DNA from 3 places in the Gibbsiella quercinecans genome. Region 1 is predicted to be linked to each of the others. Evidence: predicted binding sites of a transcription regulator. Region 1 holds the regulator's gene; each other region holds the start of a gene.

Region 1 (5,790 bases):
CCAGCCCGGTGATGGTGGCGATCAAATCCAGCTTGTCGCGCACTTTGTCGGCGATGATTTTGCCGTCTTCCAGCAGCGCCAGTTCAACCTTCGGCGCCTGCAGGTTGCCTTCCGCCTGGTTTTTGGCGCGGCGCTGGCTCCAGAAGGCGCGGTAGCCGATGCCTTTCACTTCAAATTCCACTTCGGCCAGCGATTCGGCGGTGTGGCGCGTCATCAGTTCGTTTTGGCTGGGGGAGACGTGCAGACGCGGCGTCTGGTGGTACAACGCCAGGCAGATGGCGTCCAGCAGCGTGGTTTTGCCGGCGCCGGTCGGCCCGGTGATGGCGAACAGCCCATTGCTGGCGAATGGCTCGGCGCTAAAATCGATTTTCCACTCGCCCTGCAGCGAGTTTAGGTTTTTTAAGCGCAGGCTCAGGATTTTCATGCGGAAGGCTCCTCATCGGGCTGCGCCAAGTTGGCCACCGTCTGCTGAAACAGCAGGCGGATACGTTGTTGCCGCAGTTCATCCATTTCCGGCTCCAGCGCCAGCCGCCGTTCAAAGACGTCGTCGACGCTCAATTCGTTCAGCGTTTCTTTGTCCTGCTGGGCGATCGCCAGCCGCCGCTGCTCCTTGCTGCGGCGTAGCAGCAGCACTTCCACCGGCAGCGCTTCCGTCATTTGCTGAATGCGCCGCTGAATATCGCTGAGGTAATCCTGGGTTGCCACCTCAATATCCAGCCATACCGGCAGTTCCCCCTGGTAATCGGCGAACGGTTGCAACTGCTGTTCGATCTGCTGCAAATCGCCTTTAATCAGCTGCATCGGCTGGAAGCACGGGATCGCCAGCGGCGTCACCTGCTGCAACTGGCCGTCGGCGAAGTCCACCAGGTAGACGCTTTTACCCGTGCCAAGCTCGTCAAAGCTGAGTGGGATCGGCGAGCCGCTGTAACGGATGTGTTCGCTCTTGGCCACCGTTTGCGCCCGGTGAATATGGCCCAGGGCGATATAATCCGCCGCCGGGAAGTGCTGGGCCGGGAAGGCATCCAGCGTGCCGATATAAATGTCACGCACCGAGTCGGAGGTGGTGACGCCGACGGTGGTCAGGTGCCCGGTGGCGACGATCGGCAGCGTGATGCCCAGCTCGGTACGGCGGTCACAGGCGGCCTGGTACAGCGCCTGGTAGTGGCGGGTAATGGCATCTTGCAGGGCGAGCTGTTTTTGCGCGCCGGATTCCCCCGCCTGGCTGGTGAGCAGATCGCGCGGGCGCAGGAAGGGGATAGCGCACAGCACGGCGCCGGGCTGGCCGTCCCGCTGGTGCAGTACCACGATCTGTCGCTCCAGATCGGCCTGTGCGCTGGCCACCACGGTAGTATTCAGGCAGGAAAGTAGCTCGCGCGATTCATTAAGCGTCGCCACGGAATCATGATTGCCGCCCAACACCACCAACTGGCAGCCGGTGTGCTGCAGCTCGACCACGAAGAGGTTGTACAGCTCGCGCGCATAGCTGGGGGGCGAGCCGCTGTCGAACAGATCGCCGGCGACGATCAGCGCATCCACCTGCTGTTGTTCCACCTGGGCGATCAGCCAGTGCAGAAAAGCCTGGTGCTCCGCGGCGCGGGTTTTGGTGAAAAAAAACTGGCCCAAGTGCCAATCAGACGTGTGAATCAGGCGCATGCGGCTCTCCCGTGGCGATATCATCCTGGCGGTGATTATAAGAGGAATAGGGCAGAAGTATGATATTTCTGTGTAAATTGTAATAATCGCTATGCTTATCCTGACCCCGCAATGCGGTTGCTATGGCGATTTGTTTCATAAATCTGTCATAAAACTGACGCATAATGGCGCCCGCAAACAAGGCTGAATTTATGCTACGTGGCTGCCGGTGGCGTTTATGCGCAACTGCAAAATGATGGCACGCGGCCTCACAGAACGTTAACACATTAGCAGGATTGACGATGGCAAGACGCATATTGGTGGTGGAAGACGAAGCGCCGATCCGCGAGATGGTGTGCTTTGTGTTGGAGCAAAATGGTTACCAACCGTTGGAAGCCGAGGATTATGACAGCGCCGTGACGCGCCTGTCTGAGCCGTTCCCTGATTTAGTGTTACTTGACTGGATGTTGCCCGGCGGCTCCGGTATCCAATTTATCAAACATATGAAGCGCGAAGCGCTGACCCGCGATATTCCTGTGATGATGCTGACCGCCCGCGGGGAAGAGGAAGACCGGGTGCGGGGCCTGGAGGTGGGGGCTGATGACTACATCACCAAGCCGTTTTCACCGAAAGAGCTGGTGGCGCGCATCAAAGCGGTCATGCGCCGTATCTCCCCGATGGCGGTAGATGATATGATCGAAATGCAAGGGCTGAGCCTGGATCCTTCATCGCACCGTGTTATGGCTAATGAGTTGGCTCTGGATATGGGCCCGACCGAATTCAAGCTGCTACACTTTTTCATGACTCATCCCGAGCGTGTTTATAGCCGTGAACAATTGCTTAATCACGTCTGGGGCACTAACGTGTATGTAGAAGACCGCACCGTTGACGTGCATATCCGCCGGCTGCGTAAGGCGCTGGAGAGCAGTGGTCATGACAAAATGGTTCAAACCGTTCGCGGCACTGGCTATCGGTTCTCAACGCGCTACTAGACTCATTGGTAACGCACAGGAGAACATAGCGTGCTAGAAAACCTATCCTGGAAGCGGCTGGCGCTGGAGCTGGCCCTTTTCTGTCTTCCCGCCTTGCTGTTGGGTTTGATCGTCGGCTATTTACCCTGGCTACTGTTGATTGCCGTACTGGCGGCGCTGGTCTGGAACTACTCTAACCAACTCAAACTTTCCCACTGGCTGTGGGTGGATCGCAGTATGACGCCGCCGCCCGGCCGCTGGAGCTGGGAGCCTCTGTTTTATGGCCTGTATCAAATGCAGCAGCGCAATCGCCGCCGCCGGCGTGAACTGGCGCTGCTGATCAAACGCTTTCGTAGCGGGGCCGAATCGCTGCCGGATGCACTGGTGATGACCACGGAAGAGGGCAATATCTTCTGGTGTAACGGCCTGGCGCAGCATTTGCTGGGCTTTCGCTGGCCCGAAGATAGCGGCCAGCACATCCTTAACCTGCTGCGCTACCCAGAGTTCACTCACTACCTGCAACAGCAGGAATTCAGTAAACCACTGACGTTGCAGTTGAATAATGAGCATTACGTGGAGTTCCGCGTGATGCCCTACGCCGAAGGGCAACTGCTGATGGTGGCGCGCGACGTCACCCAGATGCGCCAGTTGGAAGGCACGCGGCGCAACTTCTTCGCCAACGTCAGCCATGAGCTGCGTACGCCGCTAACGGTGCTGCAGGGCTATCTGGAAATGATGAGCGACGCCGAGCCGGGCGGCTCGATGCGCGGCAAAGCGCTGGCCACCATGCAGGAACAGACCAAGCGGATGGATGGCCTGGTCAAACAACTGTTGACCCTGTCGCGTATTGAAGCGGCGCCGCTGGTGGATATGCATGAGAAAGTCGATATGCCGCTGTTGCTGCGCGTATTGCAGCGTGAAGCACAGTCGCTAAGCCACGGCAACCATGAGATCAGCTTCCGGGTGAATGAACAGTTGAGCGTGTTTGGCAACGAAGATCAGTTGCGCAGCGCCGTTTCCAACTTGGTGTATAACGCGGTCAACCATACGCCGCCGGGCACCCATATCGAGGTGAGCTGGCAGCAAACCCCGCACGGCGCCGAGTTCCAGGTGAGCGACGATGGGCCCGGCATCGCCGCCGAGCATATCCCGCGCCTGACCGAGCGCTTTTACCGGGTGGACAAAGCCCGTTCACGCCAGACCGGCGGCAGCGGGCTGGGGCTGGCGATCGTCAAGCATGCCCTGAGCCACCACGATGCGCGGCTGGAAGTGCTCAGCGAACCCGGTATCGGCACCCGTTTTATCTTCACCCTGCCTAATCGGTTGATTGTGCCGGCGGCTTTATCAGAAAATGCGGTGAAACATTAACGCATGGGCCCGCTATGATCCGATTTACCCGCTGGGGGCTGCTTGGCCTGTTGTTGGTTGGCCGCAGCCTGTTGGCGCAACCCGACGGTATGCTGTCGGGCAACCTGTCCAGCGTCGGTTCCGATACGCTGGCTAACCTGATGGTGCTGTGGGGGCAGGATTTCAGCCAGCACTACCCGAACGTCAACCTGCAGATTCAGGCCGCCGGATCCTCCACCGCCCCTACGGCGCTGGCGGCCGGGGCGGCGCAGCTTGGCCCGATGAGCCGCCCGATGAAGGCGGCGGAAGTCTCGGCGTTCGAGCACCGCTATGGCTATGCGCCGCTGGCGGTGCCGGTGGCGGTGGATGCGCTGGTGGTGCTGGTGCACCAGGATAACCCGCTGCGCGGGCTCAACCTGGCGCAGCTTGATCGGCTATTTTCCGCCACCCGCCGCTGTAGCGAGCAACCCCCGTTGCAGCGTTGGGGGCAACTGGGCATGACCGGGGACTGGGCGCAGCGTAGCATTCAACGGTTTGGGCGCAATTCCGCTTCCGGCACCTACGGCTACTTTAAGTTACGCGCCCTGTGCGGCGGTGATTTTATGGCGCGGGTGAATGAGCTGCCGGGTTCGGCTTCCGTGGTGCAGGCGGTGGCCGGTTCGCTCAACAGTATCGGTTACGCCAGCATTGGCTTTCGCGCCAGCGGCGTGCGCCTGCTGCCGCTGGCTGAACGCGGTGATGAGTATATCCCGCCAACGGAAGACAACGTGCGCAACGGCAGCTACCCGTTGGCGCGCTACCTGTATATCTATATCAACAAAGCGCCCAACCAGCCGCTAGAACCGCTGACCGCAGCGTTTCTCGATCGGGTGCTCTCCAGCCAGGGGCAAAGCCTGATCAACCACGATGGTTATCTGCCGCTGCCGCCGGATACGCTGCGTAAAACGCGTGCCGCATTGGGGCTGGAGCCACTTGCCCGCGGTTCGCTATCGCCGAGCGCATCGGGATCGTGAATTTTTCTCAATACACATGAAAATTCCTCAATTGCTGCTTTTGATGCGGCATGACAGGATGCTTTCCTACAGATTTAGCCGTCTAGAAGTCTGAAAATAACGCAGCGTAATAATTCATCGTGTAAACTATTTGGGCTGGCGGCGGGTGCCGCCTGCATTTAACCAGGAGCAGACATGTCCAAATCCAGTCATGCATTCCATGCCGATGTTGTCGGCAGCCTGTTGCGCCCTGCGCCGTTGAAAACGGCGCGTCAGCAGTTTCAGCGCGGCGAGATTGACGCGGCGCAATTGCGTGCCGTTGAAGACGAGCAGATCCGCTACGTTGTTGCCAAGCAGCGGGAAATTGGCCTGAAGGTCGTGACCGACGGGGAGTTCCGCCGTGCGTGGTGGCACTTTGATTTTCTGGAAGGGCTGGATGGCGTGGAAGGCTACCAGGCCACGCAGGGTATCCAGTTTAATGGCGTGCAGACCGCGGCGCGCGGCATCAAGGTGACCGGCAAGCTGGGGTTCAGCTCGCACCCGATGCTGGACGATTTCCGTTTTCTGAAGAGTGTGGCCGGCGATGCGGTGCCTAAGATGACCATCCCAAGCCCAAGCGTGCTGCATTTCCGCGGCGGCCGCCAATCGATCGACCACCAGGTTTACCCGGATCTCGGCCAGTATTTTGCCGATCTGGCGCAAACTTATCGTGATGTGATCAAGGCATTCTACGACGCCGGCTGCCGCTATCTGCAGTTAGACGACACGGTGTGGGCCTATTTGTGTTCTGAAGATCAGAAACGCCAGATCCGGGAGCGTGGTGAAGATCCAGCGCAGCTGGCGCGCAC
Region 2 (5,790 bases), 1.3 Mb from region 1:
TGTCGGCGCTAGGGCTACGGGCCGATAGCCAATGGCAGTTGAGTAAAACCACCGTGGTGGCGCTACGCAGCGAGCTCGGCTGGCAGCACGATTACAGTGAGTTGGATCGCGCCATCGGGCTGCGCTTTAACGGCGGGGGTACACCGTTTACGGTGAACGGCGTACCGGCGGCGCGCGATGCCATGTTGTTGAAGGCCGGCGCGGAGGTTGCGGTGAGCGGCAACGCCACGCTATCGCTGGGCTACAGTGGCCTGCTGTCGTCACGCTATCAGGACAATAGCGTTAACGCTGGCTTCATCTGGCGTTTCTGATTTTTACCCTTATAAGATAAGGTGATGGCGCAGCCGGCTATCACCTTATTTTTACGACGCCGCCAGCGCTTGCGCGCATGCCCAGGCAGAACTCCAGGCCCACTGGAAGTTGTATCCCCCCAGCCAGCCGGTCACGTCGACCACTTCACCAATAAAGTACAGGCCGGGCACTTTGTTGACCTGCATCGTTTTTGAGGAAAGTGCGTGGGTGTCAACGCCGCCGATAGTCACTTCCGCCGTACGGTAGCCTTCGGTGCCGTTGGGCTGTACCCGCCAGTTTTGCAGGTTATCCACCAGCGTTGCGATCTGGCCTGGCGTGAGCTGCTTCAAGGTGGCTTCCGGCAGTTGCCCGAGCGTTTGCAGGCACTCTACCAACCGCTTTGGCAAATGCAGCGCCAGCGTGTTCTTCAGGCTTTGGTTCGGGTGCGCCTGGCGTTGTTCATCAAGGAACCCCGCTAAATCAAGCGCAGGGAGTAAGTTAATACTCACAAACTCACCCGGTTGCCAGTAGCTGGAGATCTGCAGCACCGCCGGGCCGGACAGGCCGCGGTGGGTAAACAGAATAGCTTCACGAAAACGGGTGCCGTTTTCCGCCGTGATCTCTGCCGGCACCGAGACGCCGGAAAGCGTCTGCGAATGTTCCAACAGCGGTTTATGCAGGGTAAATGGCACCAGTGCGGCCCGGGTCGGCAACACCTGCAGGCCGAACTGCTCTGCCAGCTTATAGCCGAACGGCGTTGCGCCCAGCCCCGGCATCGAAAGCCCACCGCTGGCCACCACCAGTGAGCGAGCGCTCACTTTGCTACCGTTAAGCTGCAGTTCGAAGCCGGCCGCGGTTTTTTCTACGCTGATCACTTCGCTGCGCAACCGCAGCGAGACCTGGCCCAGCTCACACTCTTGCACCAGCATATCGACAATTTGCTGGGCCGATTCATCGCAAAACAACTGGCCGAGCGTTTTTTCGTGGTAGGCGATACCGTAGCGGTTGACCAGATCGATAAAATCCCATTGGGTATAACGCGCCAGCGCCGATTTACAAAAATGCGGGTTGCTGGAAAGGTAGGCCGCCGGCTCCGCGTGCATGTTGGTAAAATTACAACGCCCGCCGCCAGACATCAGAATTTTGCGGCCCGGTTTTTTGCCGTTATCCAGCAACAGCACCCGGCAGCCGAGTTGCCCTGCCTGCGCCGCGCAAAACATCCCCGCCGCGCCCGCACCGATTATGACGACATCAAACTGTTCCACCCAAGCCTCTCGAAAATCACAACTGCCGTAAAAAGGCCGCCATTTTACGCTATTTCGCCGCCACTCATCGGCAAATTTACCGAGAAAAAGCGCTTAATGGGGGATAATAACCGAAGAAAGTAAGAAAATATTACAGGTCAAAAATCCAGATAATGCATTGAAATTAATTATTTTTATTGGTTATTTGTCATCAAATAGTCACATTGAAATCAAAAAAACGTCATATTTTGCTTTTCCCCGGCACCGATTGTCACCGATAATGCGCGGCGTTCATGTCCACCAACCTGGCTTAACGCTTATGTTGCATTTGTTCGCTGGCCTGGATTTTCATACCGGCCTGATGTTGATTCTCGCACTGTTGTTTGTCTTGTTTTATGAAGCCATTAACGGCTTTCACGACACGGCCAATGCGGTTGCTACTGTCATTTATACTCGCGCTATGCGTTCGCAACTTGCGGTCGTCATGGCAGGTGTCTTCAACTTCCTTGGCGTCATACTCGGTGGTTTGAGTGTTGCCTACGCCATTGTTCATCTGTTGCCAACCGATCTGCTGTTGAACGTCAGTTCAGCGCACGGGTTAGCGATGGTGTTCTCAATGCTGTTGGCCGCCATTATTTGGAACCTCGGTACCTGGTATTTTGGTCTGCCGGCTTCCAGCTCCCATACGCTGATTGGCGCCATTATCGGTGTGGGGTTAACCAATGCCATGGTGACCCATACGTCAGCGGTCGATGCGCTGAACATCCCGAAAATGATCAGTATTTTCCTGTCGTTGATCTTTTCCCCACTGGTGGGGATGCTGGTCGCTGGGGTGATGGTGTTTGTGTTGCGCCGCTATTGGAGCAGTACTAAAAAACGTCAGCGTATTCATATGACTCCGGCCGAACGTGAAAAGGTCGATGGCAAACGCAAACCGCCGTTCTGGACCCGCATCGCACTTATCCTGTCAGCTATCGGCGTTAGCTTTTCGCACGGCGCCAACGACGGCCAGAAAGGCATTGGTTTGATCATGCTGGTGCTGATCGGCGTTGCTCCTGCCGGCTTTGTGCTGAATATGAATGCAACCGGTTATGACATCACACGCACGCGTGATGCCGTTAACCATTTGCAGCAGTATTATCAGTTGCACGGTGATTCGCTGTCGCATGTGCTGACGCTGGCGCCGTTGGGCTCTATCGCGGATAGCACCGCTGCCGAGCAAGCGGAATTCCACTGCGACAATTCAAGCGCGTTGCCTGCACTGGAATACACCACCGGCCTGCTGAATAATCTGCAAAGCTACGATCAACTGACGGTTGAACAGCGCAGCCATCTGCGCCGTCTGCTGATGTGCGTTAGCGATACCTCAAGCCGTGTTGCCAAGCTGCCGGAAACCTCTTCAGAGGATAAGCGTTTCCTCAACAACCTGCGCCAGGATCTGCTGCAAACCGTTGAATATGCGCCGTTGTGGATTATTGTTGCGGTTGCATTGGCACTGTCGTTGGGCACTATGGTGGGCTGGCGCCGCGTCGCGACAACCATCGGTGAGAAGATCGGCAAGAAGGGCATGACTTACGCGCAGGGCGTATCGGCCCAGATGACAGCCGCGCTGTCCATCGGCGTGGCCAGCTATACCGGGATGCCGGTGTCCACCACGCACGTGTTGTCTTCTGCTGTTGCCGGGACGATGATCGTCGATGGCGGCGGCGTGCAGAGCAAAACCGTGAAGAATATCCTGATGGCATGGGTGTTAACCCTGCCGGTATCGATAGTGCTTTCCGGCGGGCTCTACTGGTTGGCTCTCAAGCTGATCTAAGCGTCATCCACGCAGAATACGATGCCAGTCAGCAAGCTGACTGGCATTTTTTTCGCCCGTATATCACCCAATGCCTATAGAGATAGCGGTATGAAAACGGCTTGGCTCAATACCAAATCAGCATGGCCAGCAGGCTTATCACCACCAGGCCGCACAGGGCGGAGGTCAGCACGAACTGGCCGCGCACCCGTTCGCAGCGGCGGATGAACTCGGGATCATGATGGTCGGTGTAGCGCTGCGCGTAGATATACCACACCAGCCTTAGCTGCTTGCTCGGCTGGCCGTGCGTGGTAAAAAAGCCCCCGCCGTCGACGTATTGATACAACAACGGGTCACAGCCGCGCAATACCACCAGCAGCGCCCGCAGAGAAGAGTAATAACGCGCCATGTTTATCACACAGACCACACACAATGCCCAAAACAGCGCGACGGTACTGATCATGATTCCCCTCCTCAAGGCGTTGTCATCCGCGGCAATCCACCGCGGCCAACCACCCAACCACTACCACAAATTCAACGACTTCCTGGCGCATCGCCCACGATAGAGCCCCCAGGGGGTATTGCTATTGAAATCACACAGGGAACGGCGAGGCCGCTATTCATTATTGTAGGATAATGAGACGCAAACCAATCTGCATCATGCATAAAATTTATCGCAATCCGTTCGATTGTCACCTGCCACTTGGTTATAACGCATAACCACAGCTTTTTACTACGCGATGAGTAACGGCGATCAGGCTATACTTTTGAGCAGATACGCTTATCTTTCTGGCGCGCAGGCGAGTAATATCCACTTAAATAATAGGATTTTCAGCGCTGTCGGTGTAAAACGGAAGCGTAACGGTGACAGAATCGATTGATACAATGCAGTGTGATCGCCCCAACATTTCACTGTGTTATCTGAATGATATTATGCAGGTAAACCGAAAGCGCCGGATTGCAACGCCGAATACCTGCTAACTCTTTAATCAGCCTTATATGGAAGGAGTATTCTCATGGCTTACAAACACATTCTGATCGCGGTTGACCTATCGCCAGAAAGCAAGACTCTGGTCGAGAAAGCCGTATCAATGGCGCGGCCGTATAATGCGAAGGTGTCTCTGATTCATGTGGATGTTAACTATTCCGATCTTTACACCGGCCTGATCGACGTCAACCTTGGCGATATGCAAAAGCGCATCTCTGAAGAAACCCGCCACGCACTGGCCGAACTGTCGCAGAACGCCGGTTATCCGATTACCCAAACCCTGAGCGGCAGCGGCGATTTGGCGCAGGTGCTGGTCGATGCCATCAGAAAATACGATATGGATCTGGTGCTGTGCGGCCACCATCAGGACTTCTGGAGCAAGCTGATGTCCTCCGCGCGCCAACTGATCAACACCGTGCATATCGATATGCTGATCGTGCCGTTGCGCGATGACGACGAAGCTGAAGAAGAAGAAACCGAGTAAGTTCGATTTTGCTTCACCCCCATCCTTTTCGGGATGGGGTTCTTTCCCGGCGGCAGGCCGGCGCGCCGTTCCTTTGTGCCGTAAGCGTATAACCTCAACCAGGCGGGGCTGTCTTTGCACCGGCTAAAAGTGATACTGTTCACAGATCCCACCAATAGCGTTATCGCCTCCTGGCTGCAGTGGTTATACCACGGCAGGTAAAGCCGCTTAAGTTATTGCAGTGTTTTTTTATTGTTAATTATTGGTTTCTTTTCGCGCGATACTCCGTTGTAATATTACCACCTCGTAAATTACTAACATATTTTTAACGCTAAAGTCCCGGTAATTTTACCTAAATGTGCGCAGATCACATTTTGTTAACTTCGACTGCGCGTGCTCTTCCATTCCTTTGTAATCTGCAGCCGTGGAGAAACCTCCCCCTACAGATAAAAAAGGTACAGCTATGAAATTTAACCTCGCATTATTCAATGCATGTGTGGTTTCTGCGTGCATATTATCAACAACGCCGGGCTTTGCTGCGGAGAAATATGACATTGCCGTGGTCGCCAAAGTTACGGGGATTCCGTGGTTTAACCGTATGGAAGTCGGCGTTAAAGAGGCGGCGACCAAACTGGACGTTAATGCTTACCAAACCGGCCCTTCAACCCCAGATCCCGCCGCCCAGGTGAAAGTGATCGAAGATCTGATCGCCAAAAACGTTAACGCCATTATCGTGGTGCCGAACGATGCCAAAGTGCTGGAGCCGGTGCTGAAGAAAGCGCGCGATAAAGGCATTGTGGTGCTCACGCATGAATCACCGGATCAGCAAATTGGCCAATGGGATATCGAAACTATCGACAGTGAGAAATATGCCCAAGCCAATATTGATGAGCTGGCCAAGAACATGGGCGGTAAGGGCGGCTACGCGATTTATGTCGGTTCACTGACTGTACCGTTGCACAATGCCTGGGCGGATTTCGCCATCAAATACCAGAAAGAAAAGTACCCA
Region 3 (5,790 bases), 390 kb from region 1:
TCAGGCAGGCGGCGAGCAGGTAGCCCGGTATCGCCATCTGCGCCAGGCGCGCCAACGTTTCGCTGGTAGAGTTGGTGTGCAACGTTGAGAGCACCAGATGGCCGGTTTGCGCGGCTTTCACTGCGATCTCGGCCGTTTCCCTGTCACGGATCTCGCCGATCATGATCACGTCAGGATCCTGGCGCAGCAGAGCGCGTAGTACGCGGGAGAAACCCAGCTCGGCCTTGCTGTTGATCTGCGTTTGGTTGATGCCGAATACCGGGATCTCTACCGGATCCTCCACGCTGCACAGGTTGGTTTGGCTGTCGTTAAGCTGCCGCAGGCCGCTGTAAAGCGTAACGGTTTTACCGCTGCCGGTGGGCCCGGTTACCAGGATCAACCCCTGCGGATGACCCAGTGCGTTGGCATACAGGTTTAATGCCTCCTGGCTCATGCCGAGCTGGGCCAGCGGCAGTTCCTGACGCTCGCTCTGCAGGATCCGCAGGACGATCTTTTCACCGTGCAGCGTGGGCAGGGTGGCGATGCGCATTGAGTAGCGGGTGTTGTCCAACTGCACGCTGAGTTGGCCATCCTGGGGCAGGCGGCGTTCGGCAATATCCAGCCGCCCCATGATCTTCAACCGTGCCGCAATGCGTGCGGCCATTGGGAACGGCGGGGAAGGGACGGTTTGCAGCACGCCGTCGATGCGCAAGCGGATCCGCAGTGTTTGCGGATAGGGCTCAAAATGGATGTCGGACGCCCGGCGTTGAATGGCGGCGCGCAGCGTCTGATTGATGAACTGCACCACCGGGGCTTCGCTGTCTTCGTCCAGTGAGGGAACGTCCTGCGCCTGCGTTTCCGGTTCGCCCTGCTGCTGGCGTGTATTTTGCGCCTGTTCCAGGCGCGCCGCCGCCCATTGCTGCACGTTAATATGTTTACCGGTGGCGAAGCGCAATGCATCCAGAAGATCGGCTGGGATCGCATGTTGTACGGCAATGGTGAGCTGCTGTTCATCTTCGCTAACGGCAAGCGCTTGATAGCGCTGGCAGAGTGCATGGATTTCATTGCTGATTGCCATGGCGATCACCCCGCCGCATCATCAAAGCGGAACACGCTCTGGCAGCTTTCCTGCAATGCGCTGTTTTCACTGCTGCAGCGGCGCGTCCAGCGCGTCAGGCCTGTGCTGTCTTGCACCGGGTTCAGCATCACCGTCAGGCTTTGCAGCGTTTGGCTGCCGGTCAGGGTAATGATGCCCTGGCTGACGGCGATATTGCTGACGTAACGTGATGTCGTGGCGTTAGGGATCCCCTGGCTGCCGGTGTTGCAACCGCTGGCGGTGCCGCTATTTTCCAGCAGGCATAGCTCTACTGCCATTTTGTAAGGCACCATCGCCTGCAGCATATCGGTCAGCGACGCCTTTTGCAGATAGCGTTGATAAGCGGGAATGCCGATGGCGCTCAGGATGGCGATGATGGCGATCACCACCATCAACTCGATCAGGGTAAAGCCGCGTTGCGTTTCCATATGCCACGTTCTCCATAGTGATGTGAAGAGCAACATAATGCGCTTTCCCGTGGAGGGCGAGGGGCTTTGGGCAACGGTGCGTGCGGCTACGGTAGCAATGGCTTAGCGTTACATCGGGCTGGAAAAAAATGCGTTATGTTCCGCAATGTTGATGGCCTGGCCGCGCTGCGCGATGTTGAGCGCGGCCGGCCAGGCGGCGGTGTGCAGCGGTAGAATAGCCCGCCGGTAAAACGTTAGCGTTCAGCGCCCGGTTACGGCAAAGGGGACGGCAGTGTAATCAACCACAGCTCGTTGTCAGCCTCCGGTTTTTGCAACGGCACCACTTCCAGCGTGGTGTTGGTGGCAGTGCCGTCCCGCATCAGTTTACCGTCGGGGCCGGTTTGGTAATCGCCAACCTTGTCTTTTGCTTTCAGCGGGGATTTCAACGTGGAACGCAGGCCGAAATCGTTATCGTTGATGACCGCCAGCGTGTGTTTATCAACCATTGCCAGGCCTTCAACCTTTTCCTGTTGCCAACCCAGTTTACGCAGATCAACCAGTTCGCGTTTTTGCGCCAGGCGAATGCCGCGTTTGGCCAACTGTTCGCTATCGTCAAATTCCGGTGCTTTGCCGTTCGCATCAAAGGGGGTCAGATCGGTGGCCTGGCTCATGTCCACCAGATAGATGCGGTTCTGCATCTGCTTATCTTTGTCTGCGCCTTGCTCCACCAGCAGGATGCGTTGATTATCCAGCGCGACGATATCGCCGATTTTGGCATCTTTGGCCTTTTTATAGCTGTCAATATTGATGGGGTAACCCACCATCTGGCTGGCGCCGGTTTCCGGGTTGAACATCACCAGGCGGGTGAACTGCGCTTTGTTCTTACTTTTTCCGTTGATATCCAGCGTGCTTTGCACCGCCATCACCAGGGTGCCGTTTGGCAACCGGGTCAGCCCTTCAAAGCCGCGGTTGGGCTGGCGCCATTTAATAATGGCCGGCAGACCGGTCGCGACGGACTGCTCGGCGCCGCTGGGCGTTGGGCCAAATTTTTTCAGGATTTTCCCTTGCGCATCAATATGGATCAGGAACGGGCCATACTCGTCGCACAGCCAGAAACCGCCGTTGCCATCGGGCGTGATCCCTTCGGTATCCAGGCCGCGTTGGCTGGTGCTCAGGGGAAGTAAAGCATCATTCAACGCCACTTCATTGGTGGAGCCGATGAAATTCTCCGGCAGCGGCAGGCCATTTATCGGGCCTTGTTCATCGTGCAACGGGCGTGGGTTGACGGCCTGCGCCGCCTTGGCGCTGACTTTGATATCCATAATTAACGGGGTATAGCCGGGGTTGGCGAAGATCTTGGCTTCTTTATCACCCACCGGCGGCGCATCGGCATTGGGGCCGCGATCGGTCAGCGTGGTGAACAACAGATCGTCGCCCTGTTTCCCCATAAAATAGAGGCCAGACCCGATGCCTATCGGCAGGCCATGGGGAAAGTGACTGGCGAATTTCCCTTGATAAGCCACGCGTTCCCCGGCGGGAAACGTCACCACATAGCGGGTGGTTTTTTCACCTTCCGCCAGGGCGTTTAAAGATATCAATCCGGTGAGTAATAGCGGTAATAACTTATATTTCATCGTATTACACTCTTGTGTGCCCTGCCGGCAAGGCAGAAGGCGTGTGCGTTTCTGATTAGGAAGACAGCAGCTTAAATAACGGGTGTGTCATTTACATGACGGCCGCCATGCCGCCGCCGTGCGGGGATGACGGCCGCACGGGCGGGCGGACTGGGGAAGAAGCGGTCAGCGGGGTTCGTCGAAGCGCAGCGACAGATCGAGCGCGGTCACATTCTTGGTCAACGCCCCGACGGAAATATAGTCAACGCCGGTTTGCGCATACGCGCGTAGCGTGTCACGGGTGACGTTGCCGGAAATCTCCAACTGAGAGCGCCCCTGGGCCAGGGTGACGGCCTCGCGCATCATGTCAATGCTGAAATTATCCAGCATCACGATATCCGCGCCGGCATCAAGCGCCTGCTGCAGCTCATCCAATGATTCGACCTCGACTTCTACCGGCACATCGGCATGCAACCAGAAGGCCTGTTCGACGGCCTTTTTTATCGATCCGGCGGCGATAATGTGGTTTTCCTTAATCAGGAACGCATCGGAAAGCCCCAGGCGGTGATTGCTACCGCCGCCGCAGAGCACGGCGTATTTCAGCGCGGTACGCAGCCCCGGCAGCGTTTTTCGCGTATCCAGCAGGCGGGTTTGGGTGCCTTCCAGCAGCGCAACGTAGCGGCTGACTTCCGTGGCTACACCAGACAGCGTCTGGATGAAGTTCAGCGCCGTGCGTTCGCCGGTCAGCAACGTGCGCGCCGGGCCGCTCAGTTGGCACAGCGGCTGATTCGGCACCAGCGTATCGCCGTCGGCAACCAGCCAGGTGGTTTTGACCTTATTGCCCAGCTGAATGAAGACCTCATTCAGCCAGCGTTGCCCGCAGAACACGCCGGCTTCCCGGGTGATCAGGGTAGCGCTGGCCTGCTTGTCTGCGGGCAGTAACTGTGCGGTGATATCGCGATCGGCATCCACTTCGCCGCCCAAATCTTCACGCAGGGCCTGGGCAACGGCGTAGGGGATATCGCTTTCAATGCGTTCGAGCAGCTCGGCGCGGCGGCTGTCGGCACTGTAACGGCGTGTCGGCATAGGAAACTCCGAAATGGGCGGTAAGGGGATTGTGGAACATGCTACTCTGTTGCCAGGGCAAGTACCACTCATGCCTTAACCGTTTCTTTTGATAGCGGATTGCTGTGGCGGCTCATCATTTCGGCAACGTTATTATCCGGTAGGCAACCTTATCGGATCCTGTCGATCAGGGGGCTGGCCTGTTATTGGATGGGCATTGATATGCGTATCTCTGGAATCATGCGATAAATCCCGCTGCGCAACGCCGGGAGTACATAAAAGGAGAGGGCTGGCTCATGACGCTGTTTACGTTGTTACTGGTTCTGGCATGGGAACGTTTGTTCAAGCTGGGTGACCATTGGCAGTTGGATCATCGTATTGCCGGGGTGTTCCAGCGGCTGCGCCGCTTTTTACTGCCGCAGACGCTGGCGCTGGTTATTGTCTGGATGGCCGTGGTGTGGGCGATTCTGGGGATCAGCCACGGCCTGTTTTTTGGCGTGGTGACACTGCTGTTATGGATTGTGATTGGCCTGCTGTGCATTGGCGCCGGGATTATTCGCAAACACTATCGCGCCTATCTGAAGGCGGCCAGGCAGGGTGATGCCGACGCCTGCGCCCAGATGTCGGAAGAATTGGCGCTGATTCACGGCTTACCGGTGGATTACAGCGAGGAGGAACGACTGCGGGAGTTGCAAAACGCCTTGCTGTGGATTAACTACCGCTATTATCTTGCCCCGTTGTTCTGGCTGGTGGTCGGCGGGCCGTATGGGCCGATTGCGCTGGCAGGCTATGCGTTCCTGCGCGCTTATCAAACTTGGCTGGCGCGCCACCATACCCCGTTGCAGCGTTCACAGTCGGGCATCGACTGGCTGCTGCACTGGGTTGATTGGATCCCGGTGCGCCTGGCTAGCCTGGCGTATGCGATGTTTGGCCACGGCGAGAAAGCCTTGCCGGCGTGGTTTGCTTCGTTGGGGGATTTTCGCACCTCGCAATATCAGGTACTGACTTCGCTAGCGCAGTTTTCGTTAGCGCGTGAGCCCCATGGCGATGCAGTGCAGACCCCACGGGCTGCAGTGACGCTGGCGCGTAAAGTGACGATGATTATTGTGGTTGTGGTCGCGATATTAACGATCTACGGGGCGCTGACCTAAGCCGAAGCAGGGCCGCGTGATTGCGGCCCCGCTATGCGGTGATTACAGTTGGCTAAAGCAGCGGCGTGCGGCATCAATGGTGCGTTGGATATCATCTTTGCTGTGCGCCACGGACATAAATCCGGCTTCGAAGGCGGAAGGCGCCAGATAGACGCCTTCATCCAACATCAGGTGGAAGAAGCGTTTGAAACGCTCAACGTCACACTGCATCACGTCCTGGTAGCAGGTAATGGCTTCGGCATCGCTGAAGAACAGCCCGAACATGCCGCCAACGCGGTTGACGACCAGCGGAATATTCTCTTCGCGCGCGGCGTCCAACAGCCCCTGCGCCAGCATTTCCGTCAGTTCGGTCAAGGTTTGGTGCAAGCCCGGCTGCGCCACTTCATTCAGGCAGGCGTAGCCTGCGGCCATGGCGATAGGGTTGCCGGAAAGGGTGCCGGCCTGATAAACCGGCCCGGTTGGCGCCAGCGCCGCCATCA

The links. The regulator PhoB, encoded in region 1, activates phosphate uptake and scavenging genes when phosphate is short. The targets are predictions, from matches to a motif close to CTGTCATAAAACTGNCNNAT.
Region 2: the regulator PhoB is predicted to act here: its motif matches at 1,741-1,760, upstream of pitA (inorganic phosphate transporter PitA).
Region 3: the regulator PhoB is predicted to act here: its motif matches at 3,199-3,218, upstream of ACN28Q_RS08630 (esterase-like activity of phytase family protein).

The regions. Positions count from the first base shown of each region.
Region 1 is NZ_CP014136.1:1,457,047-1,462,836, reverse strand. Features, by position in the region: gene sbcC (exonuclease subunit SbcC) at 1-424, opposite strand, end outside; gene sbcD (exonuclease subunit SbcD) at 421-1,653, opposite strand; gene phoB (phosphate response regulator transcription factor PhoB) at 1,935-2,624, shown strand; gene phoR (phosphate regulon sensor histidine kinase PhoR) at 2,655-3,971, shown strand; gene ACN28Q_RS06750 (PstS family phosphate ABC transporter substrate-binding protein) at 3,986-4,963, shown strand; gene ACN28Q_RS06745 (cobalamin-independent methionine synthase II family protein) at 5,138-5,790, shown strand, end outside.
Region 2 is NZ_CP014136.1:2,798,457-2,804,246, forward strand. Features, by position in the region: gene ACN28Q_RS12940 (autotransporter outer membrane beta-barrel domain-containing protein) at 1-311, shown strand, start outside; gene ACN28Q_RS12945 (BaiN/RdsA family NAD(P)/FAD-dependent oxidoreductase) at 363-1,556, opposite strand; gene pitA (inorganic phosphate transporter PitA) at 1,855-3,351, shown strand; gene uspB (universal stress protein UspB) at 3,458-3,793, opposite strand; gene uspA (universal stress protein UspA) at 4,347-4,802, shown strand; gene ACN28Q_RS12965 (autoinducer 2 ABC transporter substrate-binding protein) at 5,245-5,790, shown strand, end outside.
Region 3 is NZ_CP014136.1:1,848,556-1,854,345, reverse strand. Features, by position in the region: gene gspE (type II secretion system protein GspE) at 1-1,057, opposite strand, end outside; gene ppdD (prepilin peptidase-dependent pilin) at 1,063-1,503, opposite strand; gene ACN28Q_RS08630 (esterase-like activity of phytase family protein) at 1,755-3,116, opposite strand; gene nadC (carboxylating nicotinate-nucleotide diphosphorylase) at 3,282-4,181, opposite strand; gene ampE (beta-lactamase regulator AmpE) at 4,457-5,311, shown strand; gene hemL (glutamate-1-semialdehyde 2,1-aminomutase) at 5,354-5,790, opposite strand, start outside.